Regions from separate parts of the Bacillus sp. GbtcB14 genome, predicted to be linked through region 3. Evidence: riboswitches for the same ligand, from Rfam matches in the RefSeq annotation. Region 3 holds a riboswitch; each other region holds the start of a gene.
What was found. A riboswitch is a leader RNA that binds a small molecule or an ion and turns the genes downstream of it on or off. The one in region 3 is predicted to bind S-adenosylmethionine.
Positions count from the first base shown of each region.

Region 1 (3,288 bases), on a different contig from region 3:
TTACGGTTGTTCCAACTACAACACGACACAATGTGATTTTACCATCTCAAAGAAGATATTAAGCAAAACAATTTCGCAAAAGAATATGACAAAGCTCTTAAAAGGTGAAAAGACCGATTTAATTAAAGGTTTTAAAAAGGGCGAGAAAACGTTTGATGCGAAGTTAGAGTGGAAAGATAATAAGATGAATTTTGTGTTTGAGAATTAAGTTGTTTCAACAAATAAAAAAAATATGATAATTAAACTGTATCCTATAGAATAGACACTTAAAAAAGTCTATACTATAGGATATTTTTTTTGAATAAGTAGTACTATATATTTTTATTTGAAATGAAATATACAATAAAAAAATCTTTATAATTGATAATTTTTTATTGTAAAACAATAAATTTTGTATTAAAATCAATATCATAATAAATCAGTGAGATGCTTTTTATAGAAAGGTAACAACGCTGTTTTTTATTAGAGGAGGTAAAACTATGAACAATCACAATTTGATTATTGAAAATATGGATAACCCTCATGAGTTGGAGAGAATGTATAGAAAAGACCCGAAAGCTTTTAAAAAGTCATTCTCACAAGCATGGGATGAAAACCCTGATTCTCAGGTGCTAGCTGCTTGGTATGAAAGGTTGCATTTCAAGGGAAAGACAAATGCAGAAAAAATATCACTGTTTCAAAAAGGTTTCTTATTCATGGGCATGTTAGCTATTTTAGCTGGGCTAAGCACTAGAATCATTTTCCACTTTGTCGAGCAGGAAGCAATTGCTCCAATTAACATAGCTTTTGGTGTAATGCCCTTTATCGCTGCTTATTTTATTTACAATAATACTCCGAAAAAAAGTATTATTTATTTCCTGGCAGCGTTGTTCCTAATTGCCGGGTTGTATCTTAATATGTTGCCATTAAATTATAAAGACAGCAGTATCCTTGCGTATTTACATCTTCCTATATTGTTATGGCTCTTATTGGGACTTGCGTTTACGGGAAATGAATATTCAAAAGGTAGTACAAGATTAGCGTATATTAAGTTTAATTTAGAATATGGTCTTCTCTACGCGAGTATGGCAGTGAGCGGAATGATACTAGCAGTATTAACCATGCGTTTATTTAGCTTTGTTGACTTGGATATAGGAGAGTTCTATTTTAGTAATGTTGTTTTATTTGGAGCTGCCGCTCTCGCTGTAGTGGCTGCATACTTAGTATCATTAAATCTTAAACTTGCTAAAAATATTACACCATACATATCTAAAATTTTTAGTCCACTTGTCTTAATCACATTGTTTATCTATCTTATAACGGTAATGTGGGTCGGGAAAAATCCATTCTTGGACCGCAATTTCTTAATGGCCTTCAACGGAATACTCCTTGGTGTATTGGCTGTTACTATATTTTCTATCGTTGAGAGTGATTCAGACGAGAAAAAGAGCATTTCAGATTATATAAATTTTGCCTTAATTGTTCTGGCACTTATTATTGACACTGTCGCATTGTCAGCCATCGTATTCAGACTTTCTTCTTACGGGATTACACCTAATAGACTTGCTGTTTTAGGCGTAAACATACTGATCTGGGCAAATCTCATTTGGATTATGTTTTCTTATATGCGTTTCTTGCAAAACAAATCAGGACCGACAGCTATTCAAGATGCCGTTACGAAGTATTTGCCAATCTACGGACTTTGGGCAGCGGTTGTTATATTTACTTTTCCTATAATTTTTAATTAGAAAGGTTTTATTAACGTAACGACAAAATTGTTAAAAGAGGATGATAGGTGTCATCTTCTTTTAACTGTATAGAAAAACATATTGAAATTATTTTGATGTAAAATACAAGAAATTTAGATAATTAAATAAAAACTTCTTATTAAGAGAGGTGGAGGGACTGGCCCTTCGAAGCCTCAGCAACCTAATGTTAAATAAAGGTGCTAAATCCTGTAGGATCTAAAAGTCCTAATAGATAAGAATTCGGTTATAAGAAAACCTTCTTCTTATTTTGAAGAAGGTTTTTTGTCATATAAATAGAGAATTAGAAAGGTGGTGATACAGAAGCGAAAGAATTAAAGAAAATATAGAAGAAGAAACCGGAGGGCGTAGTGAATAATCAAGTTGAAAGTTTAAAAGAGGATAGCACTAGTGATAGTATTTGGAGCAATAAAGTTTTTTCGTATTTTTTCTTAGCAAGTTGCACTTCTTTGATAGGCAATTCAATGGTTACGCTCGTTTTACCGTTATGGGTAATGAAATTAACGAATTCTCCAATACTTGTTTCTGGAGTAAACATTGCAATAGCAACGACTACGATTCTGTTTGCGCCTGTGACAGGAACGTTAGCAGATCGAATGTCGAGAAGAAAGCTTATGATAATTGCGGATGTTATGAGATGTATCGTTATGATTTTAATTGCAGTTATAGCATTTTATAATAAAATGCTATACATTCCGTTACTAATTTTACTTATAATACGTTCAATGGGGAGTTCCTTATTTACACCAGCTTCAAATGCAGCATTAGTAACATATGTGGAAGAAAAGCATGTTCAACAAGCGATTACGCTGAGGCAAATATCAATACAAATCATATCGGTTACCATTCCTTTAATAGCGAGTTTTTTAATTAGTATTTTTAGTTTTCATGGAGTATTTGTATTAGATTCACTCACATTCTTTATATCTTTTTTAATTTTAATGAACATCAAATTTCCACGTGAATTGAAAGTAGAAAAGAAAAAGCCTTTTTACGAAGACTTTAAAGAGGGTTTCTCCATATTTAATAGTAATCAATCATTGAAAACATTGCTTATGAGCGCTGCGGTTATTAATTTACTTGGAGCGGCGTGTATGCTTTCACTACAAGTAATAGTTGTTAGAGAAATGGACCTTTCTACGGGATGGTATAGTATAGTTTTTGCGGCATCACCGATAGGGATTTTAATAGGAGCATTTATTACTAAAAAGATTCGTAAATATAAAACGATTACGACTGCTTTTATATGTACTGCTATCATGGGGATTTTTAATGCTGCAATGGGTACGACGTTAAATCCGGTATTATTTTCAGTTTATTATTTTTTATCAGGAATTGCATTTGGAGTGAGTAATGTATATTTTGGAGTACTGTATAGAAAATTAATTCCAAATGAAGTGCAAGGGAGATTTTTTGGTTTTTTAAGTTCGTTATTATTAGTATCAACTCCAGTTGGAATTGCAATAACAGGATATTCATTAGAGTCAATTTCAGCTTCTATTCTATTTATTATAATTGGTATTATTACGTTTTTAGTTTCGGT
Region 1 is NZ_JAGXJT010000002.1:392,381-395,668, reverse strand. It holds gene topB (DNA topoisomerase III) at 1-208, shown strand, start outside; gene KVT31_RS06975 (DUF4153 domain-containing protein) at 480-1,727, shown strand; SAM riboswitch class I at 1,861-1,966, shown strand; gene KVT31_RS06970 (MFS transporter) at 2,096-3,288, shown strand, end outside.
Region 1: another riboswitch for S-adenosylmethionine. It lies ahead of KVT31_RS06970 (MFS transporter); the one in region 3 lies ahead of KVT31_RS12485 (Na+/H+ antiporter NhaC family protein).

Region 2 (3,288 bases), on a different contig from region 3:
TCGGATTTTGATGGGATAGTTGTAATCGCAATTGGTGATAGAAATGATCGTTCTAAAATTAAGAAAGCGCCAGACAATTTTATAATTGCTTCATACGTACCTCAATCAGAAGTATTAAGTGAAGCAGATGTTTTTATTACACATGGCGGCATGAATAGCGTACACGATGCTATTTATTTTAATGTCCCATTTGTTATAATTCCACATGATAAAGACCAGCCAATGATAGCACAAAGATTAACCGAACTAGAAGCAGCACATAGGTTATTGAAAGAGTATGTTAATGTGCAAACTTTAAAAGAAGCAGTAACAGACGTTCTTTCAAATGAAAAGTATAAGCATGGTATACGAAAACTGAAAGATAGTTTTTCAGAATGTGGTGGTTCAAAAGAAGCGATCGCAGTTATTAAATCTCTTTTAAATAAATAGTGTGGATAATATAAAAGCATAGAGGCTCTACCTTTATGCTTTTATATTATTATCCTGCAAATTGCACAGCAGTATTTGCATGTAAAAAAGCAGTATCAAAAACAGGTACAGTAAGGTCGTTTTGAGAAATAAGCAAAGGAATTTCAGTACATCCTAGTAATATGCCTTCTGCACCATTTTGAATTAATGATTTTGTAATTTGTAATAGCTTTTCTTTAGATGTTTCTGAAATAATTCCTTTACTTAATTCATTTAAAATAACATGATGAATAAAATTTCTTTCCTCTTTATTTGGAATGATTGTCTCAATGTTATAATTCGCTAGACGTGATTTATAGAAGTCTTGTTCCATCGTTTGTTTCGTTCCTAATAGTCCAATACGTTTTATATTCTGTTCTACCATTTTCTTTGCACTTACATCACCGATGTGAAGGAGCGGTATTGATATTGCCTGTTCTACGTCTTCAGCAAATAAATGGACCGTATTGGAACACATTAATAAACATTCAGCTCCCGATTTTTCAACCTTTTTGGCAACTGTGACTAACTCGTTTTTCACTTCTTCATATTGATGGTTTTGTAATAAAGTAGTTACTTCACCAAAGTCCATACTATATAAAACAAGCTTCGCATTTTGATCGTATTGAGAGAGTGTAAGTGTATTAATATGTTTATAGTATAACGATGTAGATTCCCAACTTAGTCCACCAATTAAACCGATTACTTTCATCGTACATTCCTCCCGTAACTATTTTGAATTTATTATTTCATAATTCCGATAAGAATACAATGATTTAAATGTACCGTTAAACGAAAAATAAAAATAATTAGAAAAGTGTTGAAATTTACACTTATAAGTGCCATAATACGAATTACAAATTAATACTTATCCAGAGAGGTGGAGGGTACGGCCCTACGAAACCTCAGCAACCCCTATGTAAATTTATAGGAAGGTGCTAATTCCGCAAAGGACACAATGTGTTTTTTGGAAGATAAGAGGATTCTTGAACGTGAAAGAAAATGACCTCTTATATAAGAGGTCATTTTTTGTTGTATAGAAAGGGAGTGTCAATGCATAATTCATTTTCAAAATAAATATAGAGTAATAAAAGTTGACTAATACGAGAGGGGAATTGTAATGAACAAATTATCAACAAAGTTAGTAGTAGCAATCGGAATTGGAGCAGCATTATACGGCATATTAGGTCTTTGGGGATTTTCTATTGCACCAAATACATTTATTAAACCTGCATTAGCTATTTTAACTGTTTTTGGAGCGTTATTTGGTCCGGTAGCAGGATTGTTAATAGGACTTATCGGTCATACCGTAACGGATACAATCGCTGGTTGGGGTATTTGGTGGGGGTGGGTTATTAGTTCAGGCATTATCGGATTTGCAATGGGACTCATACAAAAAAGAGTTGGCTTTAGTGTAAAAAACGGGACGTATAATAAGGGAGATATTTCTTATTTAGCTATCGCTGGGTTACTTGGTATTGTCTTTGCTATTATATTTGCTGGCGCATTCGATATTATTGTGATGGGAGAACCGTTTGACAAAATTGTTATACAAGTATTAGGAGCAACAATTGCGGATGTTATTGTATTTTTAGTTCTTGGATTGCCGATTACAATAGGTCTAGCTAAGTCTAATAAGAAACATACAAATTTAAAAATTGAAAAGTAGGGATGTTAACATGCAACCAATTATTTCTTTTGAACAATTCAGCTTTCAATATGAGCATGCGGCGCAGCCTACTGTAAAAGACATTACTTTTCATATATATCCTGGGGAAAAAGTATTACTTGCTGGACGTAGTGGTTCAGGGAAGTCAACGTTAGCTCATTGTATCAATGGGCTAATCCCGTTTTCTTATGGGGGGATTAGTACTGGTAATATTTTAATTGCCGGAAAAGACCCGAGGAAAGGGAGTATTTTCGAACAGAGCAAACAGATAGGAACAATTTTGCAAGATCAAGATGCTCAATTTATTGGTCTTACAGTAGAAGAAGATGTAGCTTTTTATTTAGAAAATGAATGTGTAAATCAAAACACTATGAAAAAAATTGTTTCAGACTCATTAAAAAAGGTAAAGATGCATTCTTTTCATAAACAAAGTCCACATGTATTATCAGGGGGACAAAAACAAACTGTTTCTTTAGCAGGGGTGTTAACAACGAATGCCGATATATTATTATTTGATGAACCTTTAGCGAATTTAGATCCTGTAAGTAGCTTACATACAGTAGAACTTATTAAAGATATACACAAACAATATAATAAAACAATTGTAATTATTGAACACCGAATAGAAGAAATGTTAAATCTGGATTTAGATAAAATCATTTTAATGGATGAAGGGGAAATTGTTGCGATAGGCACTCCAGAAGAGATTTTAACGTCTAATATATTACCATCTATCGGCTTAAGAGAACCTATGTACATAGAAGGATTAAAGAGATTACCTTTTGATAGTAATAATGCCGTAATATATCCACTTGAGAATCTTCAAAGAGAAAGTGTAAGTAGCGCAATAAATGAGTGGATGGAGAAGCAAATTTTTTGTAAAAGCACTCCTACAAACAAAGAATTATTGAAAGTAGACAATTTGTCGTTCTCCTATCCTAATAAACAAAAAGTATTAGACAATGTAAATTTCTCGATAAAAGAAGGGGAAATTGTAGCACTTTTAGGTCATAATGGAGCTGGAAAATCAACATTAGCTCATAGTCTTATAGGTATAAACAAAACAAAAAATGATAGGATTATATTTGACGGGGTAAATATTAATTCTTGGTCTATTCGTAAACGTGGTGAAGTCATATCTTATGTGATGCAAAATCCAAATCATATGATTA
Region 2 is NZ_JAGXJT010000006.1:20,299-23,586, forward strand. It holds gene KVT31_RS18340 (macrolide family glycosyltransferase) at 1-429, shown strand, start outside; gene KVT31_RS18345 (aspartate/glutamate racemase family protein) at 479-1,159, opposite strand; SAM riboswitch class I at 1,313-1,428, shown strand; gene KVT31_RS18350 (ECF-type riboflavin transporter substrate-binding protein) at 1,568-2,116, shown strand; gene KVT31_RS18355 (ABC transporter ATP-binding protein) at 2,127-3,288, shown strand, end outside.
Region 2: another riboswitch for S-adenosylmethionine. It lies ahead of KVT31_RS18350 (ECF-type riboflavin transporter substrate-binding protein); the one in region 3 lies ahead of KVT31_RS12485 (Na+/H+ antiporter NhaC family protein).

Region 3 (3,288 bases):
TTATTAGTTTTTTATTAGTTTTTCATTAACTTGTTCCACTCATCTTCAAAGTTGCTATATGGTTTAGAACTTTCTGATGCAGAATCAACAACTACATTTTTTTCTTTTTTCCACTCACGGTATCCGTAGTATAAAACTACTAATGCTGCGATACCGATTAATGCTGGGGAGTGCGAAAGTGCAATGGATAAACCGATTAAACCAACAATACCCCAAGCTAACTTTCCAAAAAATGATTGTGCTCGCACAAATGATTTATAGCTCCAGTACACAACTCCTGCTCCGATTGCGAATCCTACAATACCAGCAAGGCTACCAAGAGCAATTAAAGCCAAAATACCGGCCGCGATAAACGCTAGAAATTGTTTCATCTTGTGCTTGCCTCCCTTCGATTTGATACTCTTATCTTAACTATTTTTTCATTTTTCCATAACGAGCTTAAGAACCGTTTTCGACTCAGACTTAAGACCGAGTTGCATTCAGCCTTTTGTAAAAACATACGGTAGGATAGGATGATTCACTCTTTTATCGCACATAAAAAGCCGTACAGAGAACATTCTCTGTACGGCTTTCGTTACTATTTCATAAACTTCATTTTACTTATGCTGTTTTATGATACTCTTTCTTTCCCGCTACTTTAGAAAACCTCGGGAAACCAATTAATATAGAAATGATTCCGCATACTCCAACTAAAATCGGATAAAACGCATATGGTAACAATTCAATCGGAGATAACGCTGCAAATCCTGCTGCAGTTAACATTTGCGCACCATACGGAATTAATCCTTGCACACAACACGAGAAAAGATCTAATACACTCGCTGATTTACGAGGATCAATTTCATATTGGTCTGCAATGTTTTTCGCAAGCGGACCTGTAAAGATAATAGAAATCGTATTATTCGCTGTACACATATTCGTCATACTCACTAAGCCAGCAATACCGAACTCCGCTCCTTTTTTTGAACGAATGTTACGAGTTAAAATATTCATTAAATATTGAATACCACCATTATATTGAATCAGTTCGACCATACCACCAATTAAAATAGCAAGTAATACTAACTCCATCATACCGCCCATTCCAGTCGTTACACTTTTAAAGAAACTCTCTAACGTGTAACTACCATCTAAAAGACCGATAACGCCGGATAGTACAGTTCCACCAGTTAACACAATAAGTACATTCCAACCCAGTAGCGCTGTAATAAGTACTCCTGCATACGGTAAAATCTTTATCCAGTCAAAGCTATGCGCTTTAATCTGCGTGTCGCTTCCTAAAGTAATGATTACTAATAGTACAATTGTAATAATAGCTGCCGGTAATACAATTAAAAAGTTCGTTTTAAACTTATCTTTCATTTCTGTTCCTTGCGAGCGTACAGCTGCGATTGTTGTATCTGAAATAAATGATAAATTATCACCAAACATCGCTCCGCCAACAACTGTCGCCATCGTAAGTGCAATTGAGATATCAGTTTGCCCACTAATACCTACAGCAATTGGTGCTAATGCAGCAATTGTTCCCATTGAAGTTCCCATCGCTAATGAAATAAATGCCCCGATAACAAAAATTCCAGCTACGATAAATCCTTGCGGTAAAATTGATAACGCTAAGTTAACTGTAGAATCAACGCCGCCCATCCCTTTTGCTGTTTCAGAGAACGCTCCTGCCAGTACAAAAATTAAAACCATAATCATAATATCTGGATTCCCTGCACCTTTAGCAAATCGTTCCACTTTTACATTAAAGCTTTCTTTACGATTCATTGCTAAAGCGACTCCTACAGCAATTGAAATCGCTACAAGTATCGGCAATTTATAGAAATCACCTGTAATAATTCCAGAACCAATAAATAGTGCCAAAAATATTCCAAGCGGTAATAAAGCTAAACCATTTCCTCTCGTTTCTTTCAAAGTATCATCTCTCCCTAGTTTTAAACCTTTTCTACTGAACAACAAAAGACCTCTTCCAACGAGAAGAGGTCTTATACATCTATAAGAAACGCTCTTCTCATCTTTCAAGCACATGCTTGCTGGATTTGGCACAGCACTCTGAAATCGAGTCCGCTGCCGAGGCATCGTAGGGCCAGTCCCTCCGCCTCTCTTTATAAGAAGGTTTCATATTTATTTTTTAATAATAATTTCTTCCCTAACTTTACTCGCTTACAAAACAAAAGTCAATTATTTTTTGTATAGATTTTTTTGGTAATTATGCAAAAATTTGAATACAATACTCATTTTAACTTTTGGATTTCTTCTTCTAATATTGAAATCCAATAAAATTCACTATTGTTTATTGCAGCTATTATCCATTTCGTAGTGCACCAAGCTAAATCATACTCTTCTTTTGTAACATCGGCACTTTTATAAGCACCCTCTAGCTCATCTTCATCGAGTACATACATCTTACCGTTCGGTAATAACACTACATCTAAATATAAATCATCAAAATACGGTAAACCACGGTCGTCTATTTTATATTCTTTCGTCACATCGATGTAATATTGCACTAATTTTTTCTGATCATCTAACATGGCTGTAATCGCAAAGTTCTCCCCATTTATGAAATATTGAATCCACGTATACTGATTCCCTGCAATACAAAGTTCTTTCCCATCATATTCTTTATAACTAGGTTCCCTAACCTTTTTTATTTCCAGTATTCCTAGCATTCCCTCTTCTATTTGCTTAACCGTATAATCTTTCTCTATTAGTCGCTTCCACGAAGAACCGTCACCATATTTACGTTTCATTACGTCCGCTCCCCTTCTATATAGAAAAGCCCCCACATATTATGTGAGAGCTTGTTCAAATTATAATTTAAGCTGCTTGTTTATTGGAAATTTCCTCTAAATAAGCTTGTCCTTTTTCAGCGTCATACTGACCTTCCCACTTAGACATAACTACAGCTGCTAAAGAGTTACCTACAACGTTAACTGCTGTACGGGCCATATCTAAAATACGGTCAATACCAGCGATGAAGGCTAAACCTTCAGCTGGAATACCTACTGTACCAAGTGTTGCTAATAATACAACGAATGATACGCCCGGTACACCCGCAATACCTTTTGATGTAACCATTAATACAAGTAATAATGTAATTTGTTGTGTAATGGATAATTCAATACCATACATTTGCGCTAAGAAAATTGCTGCAATTGCTTGATATAGTGTTGATCCATCTAAGTTAAACGAATAACCTGTTGGAATAACGAAAGATGTAATTGCTTTCGGACAACCGAATTTTTCCATCTTCTCCATAATTTTCGGCAAAACTGTTTCTGA
Region 3 is NZ_JAGXJT010000003.1:679,006-682,293, reverse strand. It holds gene KVT31_RS12490 (lmo0954 family membrane protein) at 15-371, opposite strand; gene KVT31_RS12485 (Na+/H+ antiporter NhaC family protein) at 601-1,917, opposite strand; SAM riboswitch class I at 2,012-2,117, opposite strand; gene KVT31_RS12480 (ribonuclease FAU-1 family protein) at 2,238-2,756, opposite strand; gene gltP (glutamate/aspartate:proton symporter GltP) at 2,824-3,288, opposite strand, start outside.